Regions from separate parts of the Marinactinospora rubrisoli genome, predicted to be linked through region 1. Evidence: riboswitches for the same ligand, from Rfam matches in the RefSeq annotation. Region 1 holds a riboswitch; each other region holds the start of a gene.

Evidence for each region. Region 1 has a riboswitch for S-adenosylmethionine ahead of ACFQRF_RS22100 (ABC transporter substrate-binding protein). Riboswitches for the same ligand answer to the same signal wherever they lie in the genome.
Region 2: another riboswitch for S-adenosylmethionine. It lies ahead of ACFQRF_RS20880 (CMD domain-containing protein); the one in region 1 lies ahead of ACFQRF_RS22100 (ABC transporter substrate-binding protein).
Region 3: another riboswitch for S-adenosylmethionine. It lies ahead of ACFQRF_RS21545 (aminotransferase class V-fold PLP-dependent enzyme); the one in region 1 lies ahead of ACFQRF_RS22100 (ABC transporter substrate-binding protein).
Region 4: another riboswitch for S-adenosylmethionine. It lies ahead of thrC (threonine synthase); the one in region 1 lies ahead of ACFQRF_RS22100 (ABC transporter substrate-binding protein).

What each region holds. Positions count from the first base shown of each region.
Region 1 is NZ_JBHTBH010000012.1:16,123-23,096, reverse strand. It holds gene ACFQRF_RS22120 (hypothetical protein) at 51-713, shown strand; gene ACFQRF_RS22115 (OmpA family protein) at 763-2,361, opposite strand; gene ACFQRF_RS22110 (L,D-transpeptidase family protein) at 2,658-3,470, shown strand; gene ACFQRF_RS22105 (endonuclease/exonuclease/phosphatase family protein) at 3,645-4,631, opposite strand; SAM riboswitch class IV at 4,863-4,985, shown strand; gene ACFQRF_RS22100 (ABC transporter substrate-binding protein) at 5,101-6,201, shown strand; gene ACFQRF_RS22095 (ABC transporter ATP-binding protein) at 6,198-6,974, shown strand, end outside.
Region 2 is NZ_JBHTBH010000010.1:203,704-210,677, reverse strand. It holds gene ACFQRF_RS20885 (ABC transporter substrate-binding protein) at 1-798, opposite strand, end outside; gene ACFQRF_RS20880 (CMD domain-containing protein) at 891-2,081, opposite strand; SAM riboswitch class IV at 2,174-2,281, opposite strand; gene ACFQRF_RS20875 (SDR family NAD(P)-dependent oxidoreductase) at 2,621-3,358, opposite strand; gene ACFQRF_RS20870 (sialidase family protein) at 3,355-4,605, opposite strand; gene ACFQRF_RS20865 (ATP-binding cassette domain-containing protein) at 4,693-5,586, opposite strand; gene ACFQRF_RS20860 (ABC transporter ATP-binding protein) at 5,583-6,491, opposite strand; gene ACFQRF_RS20855 (ABC transporter permease) at 6,488-6,974, opposite strand, start outside.
Region 3 is NZ_JBHTBH010000011.1:111,981-118,954, reverse strand. It holds gene ACFQRF_RS21555 (acyl-CoA dehydrogenase family protein) at 1-963, opposite strand, end outside; gene ACFQRF_RS21550 (CaiB/BaiF CoA transferase family protein) at 1,761-3,020, opposite strand; SAM riboswitch class IV at 3,276-3,402, shown strand; gene ACFQRF_RS21545 (aminotransferase class V-fold PLP-dependent enzyme) at 3,464-4,825, shown strand; gene ACFQRF_RS21540 (SAM-dependent methyltransferase) at 5,026-5,808, shown strand; gene ACFQRF_RS21535 (DinB family protein) at 5,883-6,431, shown strand; gene ACFQRF_RS21530 (hypothetical protein) at 6,671-6,974, shown strand, end outside.
Region 4 is NZ_JBHTBH010000001.1:362,979-369,952, forward strand. It holds gene ACFQRF_RS01710 (serine hydrolase domain-containing protein) at 1-196, shown strand, start outside; gene ACFQRF_RS01715 (S8 family serine peptidase) at 228-1,466, opposite strand; gene ACFQRF_RS01720 (DUF3263 domain-containing protein) at 1,856-2,191, shown strand; gene otsB (trehalose-phosphatase) at 2,276-3,103, shown strand; gene ACFQRF_RS01730 (alpha,alpha-trehalose-phosphate synthase (UDP-forming)) at 3,203-4,642, opposite strand; SAM riboswitch class I at 4,918-5,057, shown strand; gene thrC (threonine synthase) at 5,070-6,335, shown strand; gene ACFQRF_RS01740 (MoaD/ThiS family protein) at 6,386-6,664, shown strand; gene groL (chaperonin GroEL) at 6,971-6,974, shown strand, end outside.

The sequences.
Region 1 (6,974 bases):
CGATGTAGATTGCGACGCGCATCCTGTCGGCCGACTCCGAAGGTTCCCCCATGCCAATCGCCCCCTCCTCCCGCCTTTTCTGGTTCGTCGCCGGCGGCGGCACGCTCGCCGTGACCGCCGTGGTGCTCGTGAGCTGTGGTGTGCTGCCCGTCGGCGACCTCCCCGAGCTGCCCGGCGGCGAGGACACCGCCGCCAGCCCGTCGCCGGAGCCGACCGCCGAGCAGGCGGGCTTCGCGCTGCCCGCCTCCTGCGCCGAGATCGGTGCGCAGGAACTCGCCGGGAACCTGGTGCCCGCCGGTGCGGTGGTCGAGGAGGAGATCACCGAGGTCGAGGGGCATCCCGGCGCCGAGCAGGTCTCCTGCGTCTGGCAGGCGGCCGGCGGCACCGACCCGCGCGCGGAGTCGCTCGCGCTGGTCTTCACCGTCAACGTGGACCCGACCGGCCGTACCCAGGTGGTGCGGCTGCCCGGTGCGCAGGAGGAGATGAACTGGGAGGTCGACGTCGACGTGGACGTGGACAACTACCGCAGCGCCGAGGCGGACGCCCTGGGCGGGGAGCTGGAGTACGTGTCGACCGTCGAGGGCTTTAGCCGGAACCTCTATCTGTCGCTGCCCGGCGAGTTCCACGTCTCGGTCACCGCCATGTACTCCGAGGCGACCCGTGAGGAGATGGAACGGGTGGTCATCGCCGCGGCGGAGCGCACCCGGGCGTGACCGGCGGGTGCCGCGGTCCGTCGGCGGGACCGCGGCACCCCGGCCGGACTCACTCGCCCACGGGGATCTCGGGCAGCTCGCCGAACGGCCCGGCGCGCAGGGTCAGCTCCTCGACGTCGGCCGGCGGGGCGGGGAACACCGCGACCAGTTCGTAGGTGTTGCCGGGCTGCAGCTCGTGCACCTCCTCGGCGAAACCGTCGGTCCGGCCCTCCCCGAAGTTCATCTGGGCCACGTAACGGACCAGGCCGGTCTCGGGGTCGAGCAGCTGGAAACCGCCAAGGGTTCCCATGCTGAACCGCTCGGGCTGGCCGGGCTGCAGGGCCGCCGTGCCGCCCATGTCGGGGCTGACCGGAGCGTCCGTGGTGTTGGTGAGGGTCACGGTGCCGATGACGTAGGCGCCGTCGCGGCGGAGCGGGTACACGTCCAGCCGGACGCCGTCGCGGTCGACGCTGGCGGCGACGTCACCGGGGTCGTCGGTGTAGGGCGCCGGCCAGTTGACGTTGCGCACGGCGACGCCCAGGCCGTCGTCGTCCGCCTCCTCCTGCTCGGCCGGGTCGGTGTTCTGGTCCACCGCGTAGGCGAACTCCACGCGGCGGTTGCGGGCGCGCGCCTCGTCGTCGTCGGCTCCGCCCTCTCGGGCGATCGGCTCCGTGCTGCCGCGTCCCTCGACCGCGTAGTCGAAGTCGGTGCCGATCTCCTCCACGAGCAGGTTGCGGACCGTCTCGGCGCGGCGCAGCGACAGCGCCTCGTTGTAGGCGTCGGTGCCGCGGCCGTCGGTGTGGCCGATGACGGTGATCTCGGGGTCGTCGGGGTCGACGTTGGCGGCCAGGGAGGCGGCGGCCTGGCGGACGACCTCCTCGGCCTCCTCGGTGAGGTCGGACCGGTCGAACTCGAACATCACGTCGGAGTGCAGCGCGATGATCTCGCGGTTGCCGTCGCGGGTGGTGGAGGCGATCTCGGAGTCGACGTAGCTCTCCACCCACCCCTCGTCGGCCACGGCGTCGTCGTCGGGGCGGCGGTTCTCGAAGGTGAGGTTCTCGCCGGCGGGCGGCGGGTCGTCCGGGGAGAGGTGGTCGGCGCCGTTGGGGTTCTCGGGGTCGGGCCGCTCCTGCTCGACGTCCTGAATTGGGATGCCGGTCATGGCGCCCAGGCCGCTGCCGACGAAGGTGACCTGCCGGATCTCGTCGGGGATGCGCGGGAAGTACCGCCGGTACTCGTTGGTGACGCCGTCGTGCACCGGGTACAGGCCGTTGGAGTCGGGGCTCACCGACCCGTACTTCAGGCCGTCCTCGTCGATGTACTGCCGGAACACCCGGCCGGTCACGGGGTCGACCAGCGTGTGCGCCATGCTGAGGTTGCGGTTGCTGCCGGTGAACCCGTCGGGGTAGCCGACCTCGTAGTACATGACCGTGTAGTCGGGGGTACGCTCCAGCCCGGTGATGGAGAAGCGCATCGTGGCGTCCTGCCCGGTGTCCTGGAAGATGCGGCCCTCCTTGGTGTAGGGGAACTCCTCCCGGATGTCAGGAGGGCCGGACTCCGACCCGAACCCTCCGGCCCAGGACGTGAAGTCATCGACGATGGTGCAGCCGCTGAGCAGGAGGCTGCCCGAGGTGAGCAACGCGATCACGGTGAGGGGCGTCCGCGCCATGCGGGGGAACTCCGATCACGAAGGAGACATGACGGGGACATACTCCCGCGCCCGCGACGGTGTTGGCGAAACGGAACGATTTGGGCCGCCCGGGCCACGCGCGGGGGAGCCGGGGAACGTCCGGAGGCGCGACCGCGTCGGTGGCGCCGTGACGGGAGGGGGTCGTGGGGCGAGCGTGCCACCGGAGGGACCGGGCCGGAGACGTAAATTTTGGACAATTGAACCGCTGACTTGGTGAAAGGCCATTATTTTCGATGTAATTCCTAGAGCACATGAAGCCTGGGTAAGGTCGAAAAATGGCTATACGTTCATCTCGGCGTGCCGACAGGTACGCGACACGAGCGGGCGTCATCACCCTCTCCACGATCCTCGCCGTCGGCTACGGTGCCGCCGTCGGGGACGCCGGGCTCCCCGGAGCCGCGACCGCCAACGCCGGCGTGCCCTCCGTGGCACCCGGCCACGCCGGTCTGGTCACTGAATCCGCCGAATCTCCCGAATCCTCGGAAGCGTCCGGTGCCGAGCTGCGGCTCGGCGACTCCGGTCGCGAGGTCCGCGAGGTCCAGGAACGCCTCATCGAACTCGGGTACTGGCTGGACTCCGCCGACGGCGAGTTCGGCGGGCTCACCCAGCACGCCGTCGTCGCGCTGCAGAAGGCGGCCGGTATCGGGCGCGACGGGATCGTCGGTCCCGAGACCCGCGCGGCCCTGGACGAGGGGGTGCGCCCGAGCGCGCAGAGCTCCTCGGGCCGGGTGGTCGAGATCGACCTGGAACGCCAGCTCCTGCTCGTCGTCTCCGACGGCGAGGTCCAGCGGACGTTCACCACCTCCACGGGCTCGGGCGAGACCTACGAGTCCGAGGGCGAGGAGCACATCGCGGTCACGCCCAAGGGCGAGTTCACCGTGTTCCGTGGTGTGGACGGGTGGGACAAGGCCCCGCTGGGCGAGCTGTACCGCCCGAAGTACTTCAACGGCGGCATCGCGGTGCACGGCTTCGCCTCCGTTCCCGCCCAGCCCGCCTCCCACGGCTGCGCCCGGGTCAGCATCAAGGCGATGGACTGGCTCTGGGAGAGCGGCTACCTGGACAACGGCAGCGTCGTCCTCGTCCGATGATCCCCCGCGGGACCACCCGTTCTCCGGCTCGGGGGACGGGCCGGGTGGTCCCGCTCCAATGGCGTGGGATTCTCGGCGCGCGGCCCGGCCGGGGCGGTGCCGGTCCAGGAAGCCGCGGATCACGGCGAGCCACTCCCGCGGCGCCTCCGGCGTGAAGGTCAAGGCGGCGTCCGGTCAGCCCTGGGCGAACAGCTCCATCTCGACGAGCAGTGCCCGGTGGTCGCTGCCGGGCAGGTCGACGAATTCGCCGCTGGCCGGCCGGAACGGGCCGCGGATGAGGATGTGGTCGATCTGGGCGCCGGCCAGGGGCGTGCCGGCCGGCCAGGACGGGGTGTGGCCGAGGCCGATCGTGGTCGTGGCGTCGCGCAGGCCGGTGTCCAGGATGTCGCGGAACGCGGCGTGGTCCCGGGTGGCGTTGAAGTCGCCGGCCATGATCGCCGGGCCGTCCAGGGCGGTGGCCGCCGAGTGCAGGGCGGCCAGTTCGCGGCGCCAGGAGTCGACCATGCCGGGGATCGGGGGGAGCGGGTGGGCCAGCTGGAGCGCCACCGGGACGCCCTCGATCACGGTCTCCGCCGTGGGCATGGCCAGTGTTGCGGGGACCTCGCCGGCCGGGCGGAGGGGGTGGCGGCTCAGGATCGCGGACCCTTCCGCGCCGGGCACGGCCGTGACGATGCGGTGCGGGTAGCGCGCCGTCATCTCCTCCGTGGACAGCAGCCGTCCGCACGCCGGATCGCACTCCTGCACGAAGACGAGGTCGGGGTGTTCCCGCCGCAGCGTCCCGGCGAGCGCGTCGGTCGCCGCTCCGAGCTTGAGGTTGGCGGTGAGCACGCGCACCGTTGCCACGGGTGCCGCCGTGGGCGGCGGTGCCGCGCGGTCGTAGGAGGGCAGCACCGCGCCGAGGCCGAAGAGGACGGCCACCGCCCAGGCCAGCCCGGCGCGCCAGCTCGCCAGCAGGGCGAGCGCCAGCGCGGCCGCCGCCGGGACGAGCAGGTAGGGCAGGAAGGCGAGCAGCTGCGGCAGCGGGGTCACGCCGTCCACCCCGGCCAGCCGGCACCCGAGCACCGCCGTGGGGGCGGCCAGCGCGAGCCCGGCGAGGCACCGGGCTGCGGTCCGGCGCGGCCGGGACGCGGCCGGGCCGGGCTCGGTGCGGGAGGTGGCCATGGGACTGCGCCTCTCGATGGGGATCGGGGCGCCGGGGCCGGCGCCCGCGCCGATTCGATCGTAGGGGTCGCCGGTGGCCGGATGCGGTGGCGTGCGGGCGCCCGTGGTGGATCGGACATCAGGGCACTCGGGTGACGCACGGGAGTCCGGGGGCTTCCGGCCGGTTAAGCGACAGAGAGGTCACATGGGACAAACGACCAGATAAGTGGAGAACCGTGTTATCTTGCCTGATGTCACGAGTTCCAGTGCCAAGCCCCGGCTGGCTGGACGGCAACCCTCCTGACGCGGTGGGGTGCTCCGGGTGAAGACACGGCCGTCGTCGGTGCTCCACGGCGTCGACGGCAAGCGCGGACCCGTCCGACCCGGACCTCCCCGGCCGCGGCGGGCGCCCTCACCCCCTCCGGGGCAGGACCGGACGCTTGCCGTCGCATCCCCGGCTCGCGACGGCCCCGCCTGAAGGGAAAGCCCGATGAAACCGGCCGCTCAGCCCCGAGCCCTGCTCGCCGCCGGCGCCGCCTCGGCGGCCCTCGCCCTCCTCACCACCACCGCGTGCGGCGGCGTCGACACCGGCGGATCCGGGTCCGGCGAACAGGAGATCACCGTCACCGCGTTCGCCGGAGCGTGGGGCGACCTGTTCCAGGAGTCCTTCGTCGAGCCGTTCGAGCGGGAAACCGGCATCACCGTCAACGTCGTCACCGGCGCCGACGCCGACTGGCTGACCCGGCTGCGGGCCGCCGACGGCTCCAACGCCCCCTTCGACGTGGTGGCCCTCACCTCCGAGACCTTCCACCAGGCCGTCAGCAACGACGTGCTGCAGCCCCTGGACACCGGCCGCATCGAGAACTGGGACCAGCTCAACAGCGTGCTCGTCGACCAGTCCGCCGTCGACGGCGAGTTCTACGGCGCGCCGCTCACCACCGGCTCCAACGGGCTGCTCTACCGCACCGACGAGATCAGCGACCCGCCCAGAGACTGGAACGACATCTTCGACGAGGAGTACTGCGGTCACGTCGCGCTGCCCCCGCTCACCTACAACGCCGGACTGCAGTTCTTCTCCGCCCTGGTCGCCCAGGACGGCGGCGAGCTGTCCGACCCCGGCGACGTCGACCGCGCGTTCGAGAAGCTGGAACAACTCAAGGGCTGCGTCTCGGCCTACCCGGCCGACGCCGGCAGCGTCGCCACCGTCCTGCAGAACGGCGACGCCTGGATCGTGCCGTTCTGGGACGGCCGCGCGTTCGCCATGGAGGCCGAAGGCGAACCCATCGGCTTCAGCTACCCCGAGTCCGGCGCCGTGGGCGCACTGACCTCGTACTACATCCCCGCCGGCGCCCCCAACGCCGACGCCGCGTACGAGTTCCTCGACTACCTGACCAACGCCGAGTACCAGCGGGCGTTCGGCGAGGGCACGTTCTACGCCGCCGGCAACGACACGATCGACTACAGCCCCGAGTTCGACGCCAAGGTCGAACACGGCGACGACGTCTACCAGGACTTCACGTGGGTGGACTACGCCGCCGCGACCCCCAACCTCAACGAGTGGCAGCAGCGGTGGAACGAGATCTTCCGGTGACGACATCCCCCGAACCGACCCGCCCGGCCCCGGGCGCGCCGGACGCGGCGGCGGATCCGGCGCACGTCGTGATCGAGGGGCTCGCCGCCGGATACGAGGGCACCCGGGTCCTCGACGTCCCCGAGCTCACCATCCGGCGCGGCGAGTTCCTGTCCGTCCTCGGCCCGAGCGGCTGCGGTAAGACCACCCTGCTCAACGCCCTCGCCGGGTTCGTCCGCCCCACCCGCGGCCGGATCAGCATCGACGGCGCCGACGTCACCGACGTACCACCGCACCGGCGCGGCCTCGGCCTGGTCTTCCAGAACTACGCGCTCTTCCCGCACATGACCGTGGCCGGCAACGTCGCCTACGGGCTGAAGGTGCGCCGGGTCGACCGCGCCGAACGCCGCGAACGGGTCGCCGAGGCGCTGCGCCTCGTCGGCCTGGAGGGGTACGCCGGGCGCCGCCCCCGCCAGCTGTCGGGCGGCCAGCAGCAGCGGGTCGCCGTGGCGCGCGCGCTGGCGACCCGGCCCGCGGTGCTGCTGCTGGACGAGCCGCTGTCCAACCTGGACGCCAAGCTCCGCCGCGAGATGCGGGTCGAGCTCCGGGAACTGCAGCAGCGCCTCGGCATCACCATGGTCTTCGTCACCCACGACCAGGAGGAGGCGCTCTCGCTCTCGGACCGGATCGCGGTGCTCAACGGCGGACGGGTCGAGCAGCTCGACACGCCGGAACGGGTGTACCGGACACCGGCCAGCCGGTTCGTCGCCGAGTTCGTGGGCGCCGCGAACATC
Region 2 (6,974 bases), on a different contig from region 1:
GGGCTCGGCGGCGGGGCCGAACTCGTGCACGATGAGCCCGGGGTCGCGCTCGACGACCGCGGCGGGGTCGACGGTGGTCTCGGACTGCTCGTCGCCGCCGGCCTCGACGTCGCCGAAGACGTTGCGGCCACCGGCGGCGGTGATGATCTGGTCGAACCCGGAGCCGGGCAGGGCGGTGAGGTAGGGCTGCTCGGTCTCCCAGTAGACGCCGACCGGCTCGGTGCCCTCGACGCGCTCGGAGACGAGGGCGAAGATCTCGTCGTAGAACCCGGCGACCTGCTCGGCGCCCTCGGCCTCGCCGAAGATCTCGCCGAGGAGCGTCACGGTGTCGTGGAAGACGTCGAAGTCCCAGGCCGTGGCGACGACCACGGGGATGCCGAAGGACTCCAGCTGGCCGGCCGCCTCCTGCCAGGCGCCGTTGCGCGGCAGGATGAGGACGTCCGGGTCGAGCTCGGCCACGGCCTCGTAGTTGATCTCGGACAGGTCCTCGCTGACGATCTCGTCCTCGGAGATGTCCAGGTAGGGCAGGCGGTCGGCCGACATCCGGTCGACGCCGACCACGGCGTCCCCGGCTCCGATGGCGCGGACGAACTCGTTGGCGTAGCTGTTCAGCACGACGGCCCGCTCGACGGGGCCGTCGATGGTCACCTCGCGGTCCATGTCGTCGACCACGGTGACGGGGCCGGACGACGCGGCGGTCCCGTCCTCGGGGACGACCTCGCCGCAGGCGGTGAGGAGGGTGAGGGCGGCGAGGCTCGCCGCGGCGGCCACGCGGGCGCGCGACGTGGTCGGGGGCATGGGGACGTCCTTGCGTGTTCGGAGGAGGAGGGGGCAACGGGCGGGGCCGGCCGTGGCCGGCCCCGCCAGGCGCGGGCGCACGGCCGCCGGGGTCAGGCGGCGGCCGGCTCGGTCCCGGGCCAGAACGGTTCGCCGAGGGTGAGCATGAGCCGGTTGGCCCACGAGAAGAAGGCGACGGAGCCGACAAGGTCGACGAGCTCGACGTCGGTGAGCCCGTGGCCGCGCAGTTCCGCGATGTGGTCCGGGGTGGCCGAGGCCGGTGTGGTGGACAGCGCCGCGGCGAACGCGGCGACGGCGCTCCACCGCGCGTCCTGGCCGGCGGCGAGCGGGGCGAGATCGGTGGCGCGCCAGTCAGGGTCGCGGTCGAGGACGGCGTCGAGGACCCGCTGCACGTCGTCGGTCCGGTGGGACAGCTGCGACGCCTTGCGGGAGTGCACGGAGGCGCAGTAGACGCAGTCGTTCACCTTGCTGGTGACGGTGGCCGCGAGCTCGCGTTCGGCGCGGGGCAGCCCCTCGCGGGTGTAGAACACCGCCTTGTCGACGGCGGTGCGGGCCCGCAGCAGTTTCGGCAGGCGGGAGAGCAGCCGGAAGTAGCCGTCGTTGGTCTTCCCGGCGAACGCCTCCCGTTGCTCGTCCGTCAGGTCGTCGGCCGCCACCGGCGGGACCCAGGCGGTCCAGGCGAGTAGTTCCTGGGTGTAGGCGGTGGGCCGCTTCGCGCCGTTGGACGCGATTTCGGCGAGACTTTTGGTCCGCCCGCGCCCGCGGGTGGTGCGCGCCGGAGCCACACCGTGGGCGGTGGGCGCGCCCTGCAGCAGCCGCAGTCCTTCGACGAGGCGGACCTGGAAAGCGGTGTAAGCGGCGACCTGGGAGATCGCGACCACGGCGTCGGGGCCCCAGCCGGCGGCGGCCAGCCGGTCGACGTCCTCCCGCCGGGCCAGCGCCGGTGAGACGGTGATGAGATCCAGGTGCTCGGCCGCCGCCCGCAGCGCGGGATCGGCGGGGAGCTCGTCGGCGTACAGTGCCGCGTCGGCTCCGCGGGCGGTGTGGTGGGCGACGACGTCGTCGGCTCCGTGCCACCGCGCGACCAGCGCGGCCAGCCCGCGCCGCACCGCCGGCGCCAGCGGCCCGTCGGCGGCGAAGAGCGCGTCGTAGGCGCGCTGCGTCTCCGCCACGAACTCCGGCTTCACTCGCCGCGCCGCCGCGAGTTCGCTCCCGACCCCCGCCAGCTCCGCGACGACATCGGCCCCCGCCGGCTCCCCCGCACTCCGCGCCCCGCTGCTCACTGTTCCCGCCTTCGTCTCGTCCTGCCGGTACGGCCGCGGGCCGGCACAAGCGTCCGTCGGGGACGGGGCCGCCGGACCTCTCGTCCCGCGACCGTGCACGCTTGCCGCGTCTCCGCAGCCAGGTCATCACTCCGGGGGCACCCCGCTGTGCAGAAGGTTGCCGTCCAGCAAGCCGGATCTTCGCGCTGGCGCTCTTGACCTGGTGCGAAGGTAGGCGATCACCCCATGCGGGAACAAGATGTCACAAGCGTGACGATGGCGACAAATTCGGTAGGAATAGTATCTGGGGCATGCCCGACCCCGATGGGGTTCGGCCGGGGCATCGCGGCAGGGAGTCTAGGAGGCAACGGAACACCGGTCACCGCGAGCGAGCACTTCGGGCAGGCCCGGCGGCTCGTCGCCACGTTCAACGGCAGCGGTCCGCCCCCTGCTGGAAGCGATCAGCCTAACGTCCGCACCGCGCGACGGCGGTGACGGCGCGGGAGAGCGACACCGCCGCACCGCCTGATCGTCCGTCCCTGCCCCGAACCGCAGCGCCCTCAGCCCAGCGACGCCCCCGCGCACACCACCAGTGTCTGGCCGGTGATGCTGCGCGCGTCCGGGCCGAGGAGGAAGGCAACCGTGCCCGCGACCTCCGCCGGGTCGATGAGGCGGCCCATCGGTGGCACTCGGGGCGGGGTGGTGGCACGGGCCGGGTCCTGGAGCATCGGGGTGTCGGTGGGGCCGGGGGCGACGACGTTGACGGTGACGCGGCGGGTGACCAGTTCAGCGGCCCAGGAGCGGGCCAGGGCCGCGAGAGCCGCCTTCGTGGCGGCGTACTGGCTCTTGCCCGGGACGCCGGTCATGGTGCGGCTGCCGACCAGGACGACGCGGCCGCCGTCCGGAACGCGGTCGATCAGCGTGCCGACGAGCACCTCGGTGGCCGCGACGTGCACCCGCCACATGGCCGTGCCGTCCGCCGTCGACAGGGCGCCGAGGCGGGCCGAACGCTGCAGGCCGGCGGCGTGCACCACCGCGTCGGCCCGGGTGACCCCGGCGACGGCGGCGGGGATGGCGTCCAGGTCGGCGAGGTCGGCCTCGACCCAGTGCAGTGCCGTCCCGGCCGGTTCGACCGGGCGGCGGCTCAGGGCGGTCACCCGCCAGCCGGCGCCGAGCAGCCGCTCGGTGACGGCGCGGCCGATGCCCGAGCTCGCGCCGGTGACGACGGCGTGCGGGGCGGTCTCCCGGGCGGCCGCGCTTTCGCCGCCCCGGTGCGTGCAGCTCTCCCCTGCCGTCACGCGCCGGCCTCCGCGGTGCGGGCGGCCAGCCACTCCGGGCTCAGCCGGACGTGCTTGATCGCCTGCCGGTAGTAGGTGAAGGCGATGTCCAGGCCGCCGTCGGGGCTCTGCCGGATGGTCGGGTAGGAGAACTCCCGGTTCAGCCCGTCCCGCGAGTTGTTGGTCAGGCAGTAGCCGTCGCCGACCTCCAGGTCGTGCCGGAGCGGCCACGTGGCGCCGCCGTCGGCGGAGACCGCCAGGGTCATGGGCGCCCGTGGGGCGCCCCAGAACGCGGTCCGCTCCGCGCCCGCCGGGCGGTCCGCGCCGGCCAGGACGGCCGGGGCGGCCGGGGACGGCGCGGCGGCGGGGGTGACCGGCGCCAGGCCGTCGTCGTCGATCTCGTCGTACAGCGAGAGCCGCCGCTCGGTGGCGTCGGCGGCGCTGCTGTGGTTGTACACCAGCGCCAGGCGGTCGTCGCGCAGCCGGACGAACTGGATCGAGGAGTTGTTGTTCGGCAGCACGGTGGGCACCGGGGCGCTCCAGGTCTCGCCGTCGTCGGTGGAGCGTGCGACGTGCACGGAATCCGCCCACCGGCTGCGGAACAGCGCGAGCAGGGTGCCGTCGGCCAGGGCCTGGACGTTCATGTGCACGCATCCGGTGCTGTCCGGTACCTCCCGCTCGTGCCAGGTGCGGCCCTGGTCGTCGGAGAGGAGCACCGCGCTGGTGTCGCGGTCGCCGACCCATTTGCTTCCGGGCACGGACACGCAGTGGAAGATGGGAAGCAGCCAGCGCCCGGAGCCGAGCACCGTGACGGGCTGGCGCACGAAGACTCCGCCGGTCGGGCGGGCCGGGAAGAGGGTGGCGGGCGGCCCCCAGGTGCGGCCGCCGTCGGCGGAGATCCGGCGGCGCACCTCGGAGGTGTCCTGGTCACCGGCGCGCTGGGCGGTCCACAGCAGCCACAGTTCGCCGGTGGGGGCCGCGAACAGCACCGGATTCTGTTCGGAGCGGGTGCGGTCGCCGGACAGCGCCACCGGCTCCGTCCACCTGTCGGCACCGCGCGGCAGCCGGGAGAACCACACCCCGATGTCGGAGACGCCCTCCTGGGTGCCGCCGAACCACACGCAGCCGAGGTCGCCGCCGGGCAGTTCGGCCAGGTTCGCGGCGTGGTTCTGCACGGCGGGCGCGGGCAGGTAGGCGTCGGCCCGGCCGGGGTCGTCGCCGCGAGGGCGGAGCACCCCGTCGGTGGGCAGCGCGTCGGCGGTGGACATCTCGGTCTCCTCGGGTCGGGGGGCGGACGCCCCGGTGCGGGCCGCCCGCCACCGGGGGTTCGGTCGGGGGTGGCCGGGATCGGCCGGTCAGGCGGAGGGCGCCGCCGCGGCGACCAGCGCACGCGGTTTGCGGCCGCGGATCACCGCCGGGTCCAGGGCGGCGCGGCGCAGCCGGCGGGTGTAGTCGTGCCGGGGCGCGGCGAGCACGTCGGCGGTCGCGCCGGACTCCACGATCCGCCCGGCGCGCATGACCACCACCTGCTGGCTGATCTGGCGCACCACGCCGAGGTTGTGGGAGATGAACACGTAGGTCAGCCGGGTCTCGCGCTGGATCTCCTGCAGCAGGTCCAGGACCTGCGCCTGCACGGAGACGTCGAGGGCGCTGGTCGCCTCGTCGCAGACCAGCAGGTCCGGTCTGCTGGCCAGGGCGCGCGCGATGCCGATGCGCTGGCGCTGCCCGCCGGAGAACTCGGCGGGCCGCCGGTCCAGCGCGGTCGACGGCAAACCCACCCGGTCGATGAGCCGGGCGGCCTCCGCACGCCGCTCGGCGGCGGAGCGCACGCCCCGCTTGCGCAGCGGCTCGGCGACGATCTCCTGCGCGCTCAGGTGCGGGTCGAGCGAGGCGTAGGGGTCCTGGAACACCATCTGGACGCGGGACCGGATCGGGCGCAGCCGCCGTTCGGGCAGCGTCGCGATGTCGGTGCCGTCCACGACGATCCGGCCGGCGGTGGGCCGCAGCAGCCGCACGATGGAGCGGGCGATGGTGGACTTGCCGCAGCCCGACTCCCCCACGATCGCCAGGGTGCCGCCGCGCGGGACGGTGAACCCGACGTCGTCCACGGCGCGCACGACTCCGCCCCGGACCGGGTACTCCACGACCAGCCCGGAGACCTCCAGGAAGCCGGGCGTCGCGGACGTCCCGGCCGCGCTCTCGCCGGTGCCGCCCTGGCCGGTGTGCACCGGCCGCGCTGCGCTGTTCATCGCCTGCCTCCTGGTGTCGTGCCCCCGGCCGGTGCGCCGGGGCCGCCGGCCGCCGGCTCCTCGTCCCACGGCCCCAGCCTGGGCACCGCGGACAGCAGCATGCGGGTGTAGTCGTGCGTTGGCGCGTCCACGATCGCCTCGACCTCGCCGGACTCCACGAACCGCCCGTCGCGCATCACGTGGATGCGGTCCGAGACGAGCCGGGCGACCCCCAGGTCGTGCGTGATCATCAGGATGCCGATCCGGGTGCGCTCCTGGAGCTCCAGGAGGATGTCGAGGATCCCGGCCTGGACCGTGACGTCGAGCGCGCTGGTCGGCTCGTCGGCCACGAGCAGCTCCGGCTCCCCGGCGAGGGCGATCCCGATGAGCACGCGCTGCAGCATGCCGCCGGAGAGCTGGTGCGGGTAGGTGGCGAGCTGGGCGGCCGGCCGCGGGATGCGGACCTGGTCGAGCAGTTCGACGGCGCGCTCGCGGGCGGCGGCGCGGGAGAGCCCGGGGCGGCGCAGCCGGACGGCCTCGGTGAGCTGGCGGCCGATCGTGTGCACCGGGCTGAGCGCGGTCATCGGGTCCTGTGGGATGAGCGACACCGTGCGTCCGCGCACGGCGCGGATCGCGTCGGGGTCCGCCACCACGTCGGTGCCGCCGAACCGGACGGCGCCCGAGAGCACCGCGAGGTCGGCCGGCAGCAGGCCGAGCACCCCCATGGCGGTCGTGGACTTGCCCGATCCGGACTCGCCGATGATGGTGACCGTCTCGCCGCGCCCGATCCGGAAGCTGACACCGTCGACCGCGCGTACCACGCCGGCGTCGGTGATCAACTCGATCTGCAGCTCCGAGACGTCCAGCAGCGGGACCGCGGTGTCCGCGGGCCGTGCGTGCTGCTGGGCGGGTGCCGCCGAGGTCATGATGCCGCTCCCTTCCGGGTTCTCCGCCACGAGGGGGACGGTCCCCGCTGCCGTGCCGGGGACTGCCGCCGGGTGCGGTCGCGCAGACCGTCGCCCAGCAGGTTGACACCGACGACGAGCAGGACGATCACCAGGCCGGGCAGCGTGACCAGCCACCAGGAGGTGGTGATGTAGTCCTGGCCGTCGGAGACGATGCGGCCCCAGGTGGCGAAGGGCCGCTGCGGGCCGGCGCCGAGGTAGGAGAGCGCGCTCTCCAGCAGCACGGCCTGGGCGAGCAGCAGGAAGACCACGATGGTGGCCTGGCGCACCACGTTGGGCAGGACGTGCCGGGCGAGGATCTCCACCCGCCGCAGCCCGAGGACGCGGGCGGCGGCCACGTAGGGCTTCTCGCGCTCGACGAGGACGAGCGACCGGGTCAGCCTCGCCACCTCGGGCCACTGGGCGACCGCGATGACGCAGGTGATGACGGGGATCGACGGCCCG
Region 3 (6,974 bases), on a different contig from region 1:
CCCGGCGTCCTTGAGCCGCCCGAGCCGCGCGGCCGTGAGGCCGGCCTGGTTCACGTCGACGACCATGTCGGCCAGCTTGCGCTGGGTGAGCTGGAACCCGGCGATCGGCCGGCCGAACTGCACCCTGGTGCCCGCGTAGTCCAGCGCGGCCAGGTAGCAGGTCCGGGCGGCGCCGACGACGCCCCACACGATGCCGAACCGCGCCTCGTTCAGGCAGGACAGCGGTGCGCCCAGCCCGGTCGCGCCGGGCAGCAGTGCGGTGCCGGGGAGGCGGACGCCGTCCAGCACGAGCTCGGAGGTGATGGAGGCGCGCAGCGAGAGCTTGCGGTGGACGGTGTTCGCGGTGAATCCCGGGGCATCGGTCGGCACCAGAAAGCCCCGGATGCCGTCATCGGTGGCCGCCCATACCACGGCGACGTCGGCGACCGAGCCGTTGGTGATCCACATCTTGGTGCCGTCGAGGATCCAGTCGGAGCCGTCCCGCCGCGCGCGGGTGCGCATCGAGCCGGGGTCGCTGCCGGAGTCCGGCTCCGTCAGCCCGAAGCATCCGATGACCTCGCCGGCCGCCATGCGCGGCAGCCAGGACGTTTTCTGCTCCTCGGATCCGTACTTGTGGATCGCGGCCATGGCCAGCGACCCCTGCACCGACACGAAGCTGCGCAGCCCGGAGTCCACCGCCTCCAGTTCGCGGCAGGCGACCCCGTAGGCGGTGGCGCTGGCGCCCGCGCAGCCGTAGCCGGACAGGTGCATGCCGAACAGGCCCAGCTCACCGAACGCCTTGGCGAGCGCGCGCGGATCGGGGATGGTGCCGGCGTCGAACCAGTCGGCGACGCCGGGCAGCAGCTCGCGGGCCGCGAAGTCGCGGACCGTGTCGCGGATCGCGGTCTCCTCGGCCGTGAGCGCGGCGTCGACCGCGAGGAAGTCGTCGGGAGCGGGAACCGCCGGTCCGCGCTGGTCGGTCATCGGGACTCCATACGTCGTTGGGTGAGGTCCGGTCTGGTCTGCGGGCGGCTCCGCCGGGCGAGGTCGGATGGAGCCGGTGCTACCCCTTCCGTTCCCGGAGGAGAGCCGCGTGGAACCGGGGTTCCGCGATGCGGTGCGGGCGCGCAGCCCCGGCGGCTCCGCACCGGAGGGGAGCAGCGCCTTGGCGTCGTCGACGTGAACGCTCCGCTGGAACGGATACGCCGCCGGCACCGCGCTCCTCGGCCCGCACCTCACGCGAACAGGTTCGCACGCCCCCTGCGGTCCGCCAAGGCGCCCTCGGTACCGCCTTCATCGCCACCACCGGCCGCCCCGGCACGCTCGCACGGACCGAACCCGGCCGGCGGTCACTCGTCCCGCTCGTCCGCCCGGCCACCTGGACGTGGAGCGCGCCGTGGAGTGGGGGAACGGGACGGGCAGGAACTTCATCGACGTCCACGAGTCCTTGGCCATCCGCACCCTTAACGACGCGGCCGGTGCGGCCCGTGCGGCCTTCGCGCCGCCATCGCCCCCGCCAGGCCGCAGGCGGTCGGACTCGCCTGGAGGGACCGTTCGGTCGCTGCCGCCCAACCCTCCCGGCTGGACCGTCTCGGCCATCACCTCGGCCACCGCGACGGCGTCCACGCGCCGCGTGATCGACCTCATCGGGACGGGTGGCGGTCGGTGGTGGCCGTGCCGGTGTTCGTGGTTCCGGCCGGTGTGCTTCCCCCCGTTCGCCTGCCATTGGCCGGGTTCCGGACCGTTGGAAGGGTGCGGGCGTGGTGTGCGGTGCGGGATGTTCACCGGGTCTCGTGCTGGTGGACGGCACCGCGTTCGACCATGGCGGCGATCTCCTGCTCGGACAGGCCCAGTTCGGCGAGGATCGCGGTCGAGTGCTGGCCGAGCAGCGGTGGTGGCAGCGGGCCGGGGGAGCCGTGCGGTGGTGCGGCTTCGCCGGTGCCGCCGTGCGGCTCGGCGGCCGGCCGGAATCCGGCGCGCACGAGGTCGAGCGGCCCGGCCGTGGGGTGGGGGAGGGACAGGGTGACGTCGTCGCCCGCCTCATCGGCGGCGCGGACGGCGTCGAGGACGCCGCGCACCCGGCCGGCGGGGACGCCGGCCCGCCGCAGGCGGTCCAGCCACTCGGCGGCGCCGCGTTCGCGCAGCGTCGCGGAGAGCGCGCCGATCAGTTCGGCGCGGTGCGCCACCCGGCCGGGGTTGGCGGCGAAGCGCGGGTCGGCGGCGAGGTCGGGGCGGTCCAGGGCCGCGCACAGCCGCTGGTACAGCGCGTCGTTGCCGGCGGCGATGACGATGTCGGCGTCGGCGGTGCCGAACGCCTGGTAGGGGACGATGGAGGCGTGCGTGTTGCCGTACCGCCGCGGCTCCTCGCCGGTGACGAGGGCCGACTGCGCGACGTTGACCAGGCCGGACAGCGCGGAGCCGATCAGGGAGACGGTCACGTGCTCGCCGCGGCCGGTCGCGCGGGCGCGGACCAGCGCTCCCAGCACGGCCACGGCCGCGTTGAGGCCGGTGAGCACGTCGGTGATGGCCACCCCCACCTTCACGGGCGGCCCCGCCGGCTCGCCGGTGACCGCCATGAGGCCGCTCTCCGCCTGCACGATGAGGTCGAAGCCGGGACGGTCCGGCGGACGGTGGTCCGGCCCGAACCCGCTGATGGAGCAGTACACCACCGCGGGGTTGCGCTCCCGCACCGCGGCATGGTCCAGGCCGAGGCGGTCCACCACGCCGGGGCGGAAGTTCTGCACCACGATGTCGGAACGCGCGCACAGTTCCCGCACGGCGGCCAGGCCGTCGGGGTCCTTCAGGTCCACGGCCAGGCTGCGCTTGCCACGGTTCACCGCCAGATAGTAGGCGGACTCGCCGCCGGCCCACGGGGGTCCCCAGGACCGGGTGTCGTCGCCGTGCCGCGGGCTCTCCACCTTGACGACCTCGGCGCCGAGGTCGGCGAGCAGCATCGTGGCGTAGGGGCCGGCGAGAACACGCGACAGGTCGGCGACGCGCACGCCCGCGAGCGGCGCCCCGGCCGCACTGATGGGGTTCACCGCGCCGCGCCGGTGGGCGTGGGGAGCGGTCCGCCGGGGAGGCCGGATCGGCGCCGGAAGCGGTCGTGGCCGTCCAGGGCGGGTCTCCTCCCACGGGTGCGCGGGTCCTCCTCCGCGCGGCTGCCACGGAGGTGCCTCCGGCGGCGCCGGGCATCGCCAGTATCACCGGGGGGCGCGGGGTGTTGTCAATCACTCCGTGTCCCCCGCGCCCCCGGCTTGCCGCGAACCGGACACCGTGCGCTATAGTCACCGGCAGGTCATGAGCGCCAGCGTCAAGCCCCGGCTTGCTGGCCGGCAACCCTCCTTCCGCGGTGGGGTGCCCCGGGTGAGGACCAGGTCGAGACACGACCGAGTACGTAACCGTGTCAGGCAAGCGCGGACCCCTCCCGTGCCAGCACCGCCGCGTGCACCCCGGGGTCCCCGGACCCATGGAGGTGCCCTGAATGACCGCTGTCGCCGAGAACCCGATCGCCGAGTCGTCCCGGTCCACGGACGCGGCCGTCCCCGCTGCTGACGGCGACGCCGTCGGCATCCTGGGGGCCGACGTCCGCGTCCCGCTCGTCACCGGAGAGCGGGTCGACTACGCCAACTTCGACTACGCCGCCAGCGCGCCGTGCCTCACCGCCGTGCACCGGGCGCTGGAGGCGGCGCTGCCCTACTACGCGAGCGTGCACCGCGGCGCCGGCTTCCATTCCCAGGTCAGCACCGACGCCTACGAGCGGGCCCGCCGCTCGGTGGCCGGGTTCGTCGGGGCGCGGCAGGGCGACGCGGTGGTGTTCGTCCGCAGCACCACCGACGCTCTCAACCTGCTGGCCCGCTCGGTGCCGGACGGCTGCACCGTCGTCGTCTTCGCCTCGGAGCACCACGCGAGCCTGCTGCCCTGGCAGCACCGGGGCAGCCGCGCCGGCCGGGTGGTCCGGCTGCCGCTGCCGGACAGCCCACGGGCCGCGGTCGAGGCGGCCCGCGCGGCGCTCGGCTCCGCCCCGGAGGGGCCACGGCTGCTGTGCGTCACGGCGGCGTCCAACGTCACGGGCGAGATCTGGCCGGTCGAGGAGCTGACCGGGGTGGCGCACGCCGCCGGGGCGCGCATCGTGGTCGACGCCGCGCAGCTCGTTCCGCACCGGGCCTTCAGCCTGGCCGCGACCGGCGCCGACTACGTCGCGTTCTCCGGGCACAAGCTGTACGCCCCGTTCGGCTCGGGCGTCCTCGCCGGGCGGACCGACTGGCTGCGCGCCGCGACCCCCTACCTCGCGGGCGGCGGCGCCACCGCCAACGTCACCGAGGACGACGTGCGGTGGAACGACCTGCCGGCCCGGCATGAGGCGGGCAGCCCCAACGTGCTGGGCGCCGTCGCGCTCGCCGCGGCCTGTGACGCGCTCAGCGCCGCCGATCAGGAGCGGCTGCACGAGCGGGAGCAGGCGCTGCTCGACCGGCTGCGCGCCGGACTGGCCCGGATCCCGGGCGTGCACGACCTCGGCCTCTGGGACCGCGACCACCCGCGCGTCGGCATCGTGTCGTTCGTGGTGGACGGCCTCGCCGCCGACCTGGTCGCGGCGGCACTGTCGGCGGAGTACGGGATCGGCGTGCGGGACGGCCTCTTCTGCGCGCACCTGCTCACCCGCGGACTCCTGCCGGCCGGGCACACCCAGGCGGTGCGCGCCAGCCTCGGCCTGGGCACCACCGAGGAGCACGTCGACCGGCTGGTCGGCGCCGTCGCGGAGCTGGCGGCGCGCGGGCCGAGGTGGCACTACGACCTGGTGGACGACCGGATCGCCCCGGTTCCGGACCCGCGCCCGCGTCCCTGAGGACCGGCGGAAAACCGCCGTCCCCGCGAAATCCGCATTACCCGCCGTTGAATTGCACCGGGGGGATAAATGACGGTGGAGGCGGTACCATCGGGCGCTAATGAAAGGGCCACGGGACGTCGCGGGATTCCGAGGGCACCGACGCGGAGCTCTCACCCGTTCACCGAGCCCTGATCAGGCGACGGTCGGGGAGCGTGATCGTGACTGACGATCAGCGGGCACGGCACTTCGAGCACGATCTCCCCGCGCTTGAGGTTCCGCCCCCGCGCGTCATCAGGGTCGCGGACTTCCTGCGGCGATCCGGCCGTGAGAGCCCGCCCGTGGCGGAAGCGGCCCCCGGGAACGCGCGGCTGGAACAGCTGAAACGCGGATTCCTCCGGCGGGCCGTGAGTCATTTCGCGGCGGATCTGCGGATCGCGCAATTCGTGGACGTGGGGTCGCGGCTTCCGGCCGCGGACGGAATCCACCACGTCGCCCGCCATCACCTTTCCGGCGCCCGCGCCGTGTACGTCGCCACCGAATCCACGGTGTCCCTGCACGGCCGGGCGTCGTCGTCCGCGGACGCGGTGCCGGTGGTGCGGGCGTTCGGGGAGAATCCGGAGGCGGTCGTCGCGGTGCTGGCCGCGCGCGGGCTGGTCGACTTCGCCGATCCGGTCGCCGTGCTCATGGTGGAGCCCGACGCCGTGCGGTCGGCGGGGGTGGATCCCGGGGCGCTGGTGCGCGCCTTCCACGCCGCGTCCTGCCCGGGCAGCCGCATCGCCATCGCCCAGCGGTCGCTGCCCGAGGAACGGGCCGCGAACGGGGCGACGGCGCCGGCCGACGTCCCGGCCGGGCGGCGGGCCCGCGAGCGCGCCGCGGCGCTCTTCGAGCCGTTCACGCTGGTGGAGCCCGGGCTGGCCGACATGGCGTGGTGGCCGTATCCGGACGAGGAGGTGACCGCCGTCGGCGTCGGCGTCCTGGCCGGAGTCGGCCGGCGGGGCTGAGAGCCCGTTGCGAGGGCGCTCCGCCCGCCCGGCGATGGATAATCGACGCCGGTGCCGGGCAGAGGGGACATGTGGTGAACTGGACCGCCGAGATTCTCGGGCAGCTGGAGTTCTACTGGGAGACCTCGCTGCGCCCGCGGCTCATCGGGCTGGGCGACGACGAGTTCTTCTGGGAGCCGGTGGAGGGCTGCTGGTCGGTGCGCCGGCTCAGTGACGGCACTTTCGCCCCGGACCGCGAGTGGCCGGAGCCCGTGCCGCCCCCCGTCACCACGGTCGGCTGGCGGCTCGGCCACATCGTGGTCGAGGTGCTGGAGATGCGGGTGGACCACCACTTCGGCGGCCGGACGATGATGCGGGAGAACGCCGCCTGGCCCGGCAGCGCCGACGAGGCGCTGCGGCGGCTGGAGCGGGCCTACACGGCCTGGTGCGCCGGAGTCCGCGCCCTCGACCCCGAGGACTGGGACGCGCCGGTCGGCGCCGCCGAGCCGCCCGAGTGGTCGGAGTTGCCGTTCGTCACGCTGGCGCTGCACATCAACCGCGAGGTCATCCACCACAGCGCGGAGATCGCGCTCATGCGGGACCTCTACCGCAGTCGTCCCGGCCGGGGGGCCGACGCGCTCTGACCATCCCCACACTCGGACGACCAGCCGGTTCGGTGTCAACGCCGCCGTTCAGGCGGTCTGCGCCGCTAATTATTCAGTGATACGTCGGAAAAACCCGTGGTTTCCGGCAAACCTGCGCGTGCGGTGGCACGTCCTACCAACAGATTTTCGTGATCTCCGAGCGAACGGAGTATGACCGTATGACGAATTCTGGTGGGCGCAGGCGTACCGCTGCCGTCCGAGGCCGCCAGGCCGTCCGCGTGACGGCGGCCACGGCCGTCGCGCTGGCGACGACGGCCGCCCTCACGGGCTCGGCGCACGCGGACCCGGCGCCCGCGGGCCCGGAAACGGCGGAGAACACCACCGGGCGCCTGACACTGGGATCGCCGGAACTCGGCGGGACGTTCGACACGGTCGCCGCCGCCGACGCCGGCAACGTCTGGGCCTTCGGCATCGCCGACGACGAGGGGCCGACCTGGATCCACCGCCGCGACGGCGCCGAGTGGGTGCGCGAGGAGCTCCCGGCGGACTGGACCGTCCGCCCGACCGTGGCGGACGCCTCCG
Region 4 (6,974 bases), on a different contig from region 1:
GCTGTGGCGCGGGCTGGGCTGGCTCGTCAACGCCGACGGTCTCGTCTACCACAACGGCTACACCGGAACGAGCCTGTTCCTGCACCCCGAGACCGGGCGGTACGTCGGGCTGCTCACGAACGCGGTGCACCACGGCCGTCGCCGCACCGGCCTGTTCGACCTGCGGGCCGCCGTGCGCGCCGCGTTCACCGACTGAGCCGAGGCGAATCCGCGCGGCGGCGCCGGCGTTACTTCCGGGACCGGGCGGCCCGGTGCGCACCGCGCCGGGGCGCCTCGGACTCGGGCACCGGGACCTCCTCGCGCGGCGGGAGACCGTACGGGTTCGCCATTTGGCGGCGCAGCACCAGCACGCCGGCCACCAGCAGCGCCAGCACCAGTACGCCGCCGCCCGCCCACAGCGTCCAGGCGGGGATCGGCAGACCACCGTCGTCCTCGGCGAGGTCGGGATCGAAGGGCGGCACGTCCTCGGCCACGCCTTCGGCCGCCGCGAGCGCACCGGGTGCATTGAGCAGGCCCGCGCCGTGACCGGGCTGGCCCTGGGCGCCGCCGACCGACTGCGCTCCGGACACGATCGCCTCCGTGACCTGCTGCGGCCGTAGCTGCGGGAACTCGGCCCGGACGAGCGCGGCCGTGCCGGCGGCGAACGCGGCGGCCGCGGCGGTGCCGTCGGCTTCGGTGTAGCCGCCGCCCGCCGCGATGGTCGGAACCGCCGCACCGGGCGCGGTCACCGCGATGTTCTCCTGGCGGCTGGAAGTGGCGGCCAGTTGCCGGGTCTCGTCCACCGCTCCGACGGCCAGCACCCCCTCGTACCCGCCCGGGTACTCGGGCTCGGTGCTCCCGCCGTCGCCGCCCGGGGCGACGACCACGACGCCGTGCCGCACCGCATAACTGATGGCCTGCTGTTCGGCCTCGCTGGCCGGGCCACCGTCGCCGGCCGGCAGCGCGATGACCTGAACGCCCTGGTTGACGGCGTGGCGTACTCCCTGGGCGACGGCGTCGGCGCGGGCGGTGGCGGCACCCGCCGCCGGGTCGTCGGCCTCAGGGGTGACCCGGACCGACAGGATCTCCGCGGCGGGCGCGACCCCCATGATTCCGCCGGTGTGCTCCTGCCCGTGCCCGTTGGCGGCGATGATCCCGGCCAGCATGGTGCCGTTCGCGCCGTAGTACTCATCGCCCGGCGCGAGGTCCTGCCCGGTGTAGTCACCGCCGATCTCCACCTTGTCGGACAGGTCGGGGTGGGTGTCGTCGACACCGGTGTTCAGGACCGCCACGGTGACGCCGGCCCCTTCGGTGCGCTCCCACGCCTCGGCGGCGCCGATCGCCTCCAAGCTCCACTGTTCGGCACGCAGGTCCTGCTGGGCGGTGTCCGCCAGGACCGGCGGCGCGAGCAGGCCGAGCAGGCCGAGGCCGCCGATCGCCGCACAGCTTCCCAACGCGACGGACGTGCCGGGCGTCCTCGTGTGCATGGCGATGGTTCCCTCCCGCGTTGCGCCGATCCCGCCCCGGTGTGTCGCCGGGCCGTCTTCGCCCCCGGCCACGTAGACCGTGCTATCCGTTCCCGGCCACGAAGGCGTGTGGGCGGTGGTCATTCTGCCACGCGTGCGGGGCCCTCTCTCGGGGAAGCCCGGAGCCGGCGCCCGGGGAGACGGGCGGTCGCGCGGGTAGGCTCGATCGCCGGAGTGGCGGGGAGTCGCGGTGCGCCGGTCCAGTCCAGCGTCGGAGGTTCCGCGGTCCGCCACCCGGCGGAAGGGAGAGGCATCTGTCACCCGGATGCTCGATCGCCCGAGCGCGTCTCCTCAGGCGATGCCGCGAGTCGCTACGATAAGTCGCGCCAATCCGGACGAGGAGGCGCCCAATGTCAGATGTCGGGCCATACGTGAAAGAACCGTCCGATTCCCCGGCGGACGGGGCGTCCGCCGACGAGAACGGACCGTCCGTCCCCGAGCTCGCCGAACGCGAGCAGCGCATTCTCGCCTTCGAACGCCAGTGGTGGAAGCTCGAAGGCTCCAAGGAACAGGCGATCCGCGCCGAGTTCGGCTTCTCCGCCACCCGCTACTACCAGCTCCTCAACGGCCTCATCGAGAACCCTGCCGCGCTGGCGCACGACCCGATGACCATCAAGCGGCTCCGTCGGCTGCGCGCCAACCGCCGCCGTCAGCGCACCGCCCGTATGCTGGGCATCCAGCTCTAGAGGACCCGTCCACGGCCGCCCACCCTGCGCCGCAGCGGGCTTCGGTGCCCGGCGGCGTGACAGGCGACGAGAAGGTAGCGCTGGATGACTCTGCCCCGACCGCGTACCGCCGAGGGAGCGGCAGCCCTGGACCGGCTGCTCGCCGACCCGTCCGGTGCGGTGCTCGCCTTCGACTTCGACGGCACCCTCGCGCCGATCGTGCCCGACCCCCGGGACGCCCGGGCCCACCCTGATGTGCCGGCCGTCCTTTCCCGGCTGTCCCCGCTGGTGCGGGCGCTCGTCATCGTCACCGGCCGCCCGGCGGCGGTCGCGGTGGAGTACGGCGGGTTCGCCGGAGCCGACGGCCTCTCCGGCCTCACCGTGCTCGGCCAGTACGGCCGGGAGCGCTGGGCCGACGGCCGGCTGACCGTGCCGGAGCCGCCGCCCGGCGTCGCCGTGGCGCGGGCCGAGCTGCCGGGGCTGCTGGAGCGGCTGGCCGTGCCCGCGGGGACCTGGATCGAGGACAAGCAGCACGCGCTCGCCGTCCACACCCGCCGCACGAGCGACCCTGACGGCGCGCTGGAACTGGTGCGCGGCCCGCTCACCGACCTCGCCGCCCGTACCGGTCTCACCGTGGAACCGGGCCGCATGGTCGTCGAGCTCCGCCCGCCCGGCATGGACAAGGGCGTCGCCCTGACCGGCTTCGTGGCGGAGCACGGGGCGACGTCCCTGCTGTACGCGGGCGACGACCTCGGCGACCTCGCCGCGTTCGACGCGGTGCGCGACCTCCGCGGCCGTGGTGTCGCGGGGCTCACCGTGTGCAGCGGCTCGGACGAGGTGCCGGAGCTCGCCGGGCGCGCCGACCTCGTCGTCGACGGTCCGGCCGGTGTGGTCGGCCTGCTCGCCGGACTCGCCGCCGCCCTGGAGGGCTGACCCGGCCCGCGCCCTCGCGCCACCGCACCGCCGTGACGGTGCCGCGACGCGAGGGCCGTGGCGGGACGGGTGATGCCCCTGGAGAACGAGGGACGCCGCTCAGCCGAGCGCGCGGAGCTGGTCGGTGAACCAGCGCTGCGGCGGCAGGGCGGCCGCCCGCTCCGCCAGCCGCTCGCAGCGTGCGCGGCGTTCCCCGGCCGGCAGGGACAGCGCGGTGTGCAGCGTCTCGGCCGTCTCGGAGACGTCGTAGGGGTTGACCAGCAGCGCGTCCTCGCCCAGGTCGTCCGCCGCGCCGGCCTCGGTGGACAGCACGAGGGCGCAGCCCTCCTCGGAGAGCACCGGCCCCTCCTTGGCCACCAGGTTCATGCCGTCGCGGATCGGATTGACGAGCAGCACGTCGGCGAGCTGGAACGACGCCAGCGACCGTGGGTAGTCGTCGTTGACCTCCAGGATCAGCGGGGTCCAGTCCGGCGTGCCGAACTCCTCGTTGATCTCCTTGGCGATCCGCTGCACGGACTCGGTGTACTCGCGGTACTCGGGCACGTCGCCGCGGCTCGGATAGGCGAACGCCAGGTGGGTCACCCGGCCGCGCCACTCCGGGCGGCGGGCCAGCAGCTCGCGGTAGGCGGCCAGGCCGCGCACGATGTTCTTGGACAGCTCGGTGCGGTCGACCCGCACGATCAGCCGGCGGTCGCCGACCAGCTCGCGCAGTGCCGCGCGGCGCTCGGCCACGTCGTCCGCGGCGGCCCGCGCGCGCAGCCCCTCGGCGTCCGCGCCCAGGGCGTGCACGCCGACCCGGACGATCCGGCCGCCGAAGTCGACCGTGCGGGTGGCCCAGTTCACCTCGGCGCGCAGGAACGTCTCACAGCAGCGCAGGAACGCGTCCGCCCAGCGGAGACTGAGGAACCCGACGTGGTCGGCGCCGAGCATGCCCTCCAGCAGTTCTCGCGCGATGTCACGGGGCAGCATCCGGAAGTACTCCGGCGGCGCCCACGGGGTGTGGGAGAAGTGCGCGATGCGCAGGTCCGGCCGCCGGCCGCGGATCATGCGCGGCACGAGCGCGAGGTGGTAGTCCTGCACGGCCACCCGGGCGCCCTCGGCGGCGCCGGTGACCAGTGCCTCGGCGAACGCGCCGTTGTACTCCCGGTAGTCGTCCCACCGGGCACGGAAGTCCGCGTCGAAGTGCGGCTTGTTCGGGGTGTCGTAGAGCATGTGGTGGACGAACCACAGGGTGGAGTTGGCCACCGACGTGTAGGCGTTGGCGAAGGTCCGCGGCGGGATGTCGAGCATGCGCACCCGCGCGCCGCCGAGGTCGAAACCGGCCTGGTCGAGCCGGCCGCCCGGCGCGGTGCCGGCCGCCTTGCGGTCGGCGTCGGAGAGTGCCGCGCACACCCACAGCGTGTCGATCTCCCCTGCGACGGAACTCAGCCCGGAGACCAGCCCGCCTCCGCCGCGCCGGAAGGCGAGGGAGCCGTCATCGGCGACGGAGAAGGACACCGGGCCTCTGTTGGAAGCGACGAGGATCTGCGCCTTGTCCACCTGATCGTCCACCTCTCCACCGGGTTGTCAGGAACCCCTACTTAACTACACGGCCACCCGCCGATCACAGGCGGGTCACCGGGTCCGGACGCGCAGTGTCACCGTGCCGCGTGCTGGGTTACTGACCCTCTGTGCAGGCCGCAAACCCGCCGCGCCGTGGGCGGGTCCGCGAGATCGGTCACCCCGGATGGCCGATCCGGCGACGCGTCGGTTACAGTGACGCACGGATCAGGTGGTCCGCCCGAGCGGACGCACCGTCCACCAGAACTTCATATTGCTCATCCAGAGGGGTGGAGGGACCGGCCCGGCGAAGCCCCGGCAACCATCCCGGTGAACGCTTCGCGTCTGGTGCGAGGCGGCCGGGACAGGTGCCAACTCCGGCCTGGGGTCAGAGCGGCTCCAGGAAAGATGAGGGGAGACGCCTCGCATGGCGGTAACCGCCACGGAAACCAGCACGCCCACCACCCCCTCCTTCGGCCCCGCCGCCGCCCTCTCCTGTCGCGAATGCGGCCGGCGGTACGACCTCGGCCCCCGCTTCGCCTGCGAGTTCTGCTTCGGCCCGCTCGAAGTCGCCTACGAGTTCGGGCCGGTCAGCCGCGAGTCCATCGAACGCGGCCCCAAGAACATCTGGCGGTACGCCGGGCTGCTGCCCGTGCCGGAGAACGTGCGCGACCTGCCGAACATGAACCCCGGACTCACCCCGCTGGTCCGCGCCGACCGGCTGGCCGCCGAACTGGGCCTGCGCTCGCTGCACGTCAAGGACGACTCCGGCAACCCCACCCACTCGTTCAAGGACCGCGTGGTCGCCATGGCGGTCGAGGCGGCCCGCAACTTCGGGTTCCGCACCCTCTCCTGCTCCTCCACCGGCAACCTGGCCGGTGCGGTCGGCGCGGCCGCCGCGCGCGCCGGGTTCGAGTCGTGCGTCTTCATCCCGGCCGGCCTGGAGGAGGCCAAGGTGCGCATGGCCGCCGTCTACGGCGGCAAGGTGGTGGCGATCGACGGCAACTACGACGACGTCAACCGGTTCTGCTCCGAGCTCATCGGCGACCCCGCCGGCGAGGACTGGGGCTTCGTCAACGTCAACCTGCGCCCGTACTACGGCGAGGGGTCCAAGACCCTCGCCTATGAGATCGCCGAGCAGCTGGGCTGGCGGCTGCCCGAGCAGATCATCGTCCCCATCGCCTCCGGCTCGCAGCTCACCAAGATCGACAAGGGCTTCCGTGAGCTGGTGCGGCTCGGCCTGGTCGAGGATCGGCCCTACCGGATCTTCGGCGCGCAGGCCACCGGCTGCGCGCCGGTCGCCCGCGCCTGGGAGCAGGGCCACGACGTCATCCAGCCGGTCAAGCCGGACACCATCGTCAAGTCGCTGGCGATCGGCAACCCGGCCGACGGCCCCTACGTCCTGGACATCTGCCGGCGTACCGGCGGTGCCGTGGCGCACGTCGACGACGCCGCGGTGGTCGACTCCATCGCGCTGCTCGCCCGCACGGAGGGCATCTTCGCCGAGACGGCCGGCGGCGTCACGACCGGCGTGCTGCGCAAGCTGCTCGCCGACGGGGTGCTCGACCCCGAGGCCGAGACCGTGGTGCTGAACACCGGAGACGGGCTCAAGACCCTCAACGTCGCCAGTGCCGGTGTCACGGCCACCATCCCGCCCTCCCTGGCCGCCTTCAAGGACGCCGGGCTCGCCTGAGCCCGGCCGCGCGCTCCCGTATTCCCACCACCGCAAGGAGTTCCACAGTCATGAGCGTCAGCGTGCGCGTCCCGACCATCCTGCGCAGCTACACCTCGGACGCGGCGGAGGTCTCCGCCGAGGGCAGCACCCTCAGCGAGGTGCTCGCCGACCTGGAGGCCAACCACCCCGGCATCCGGGCCCGGATCCTCGACGACGACGGGCGGATCCGCCGCTTCGTCAACGTCTACGTCGGCGACGAGGACGTCCGGTTCGCCCAGGGCCTGGACACCGCCGTCCCCAGCGGCGGGCAGGTGTCGATCATCCCGGCGGTCGCCGGCGGCTCTTGATCGATCCGCCCGCCACAGTGCCTTTCCGGCCCGCGCCCGCACCCGGCGGTCGCGGGCCGGACGTTTTCCCGGGGCTGACCTGCGGGTAACCGCATGGCGAAATCCGGCCAGGGCGTTTGCACTCGCCTGTGGAGAGTGCTAGAAAAGGGATCGTTAGCACTCCCCCATGGTGAGTGCTAACCCAGGTTCGAGGCGATGAGGCCGCGGTCCTCCGGCAGACGGGTTGCCGGGAGCGCCATGGTCGTCCGTCGCGGGCGTCGGCTCGTACCTTCGCGTATCAGCCCGGTCTCGGGAGGACAGAACTCTATGG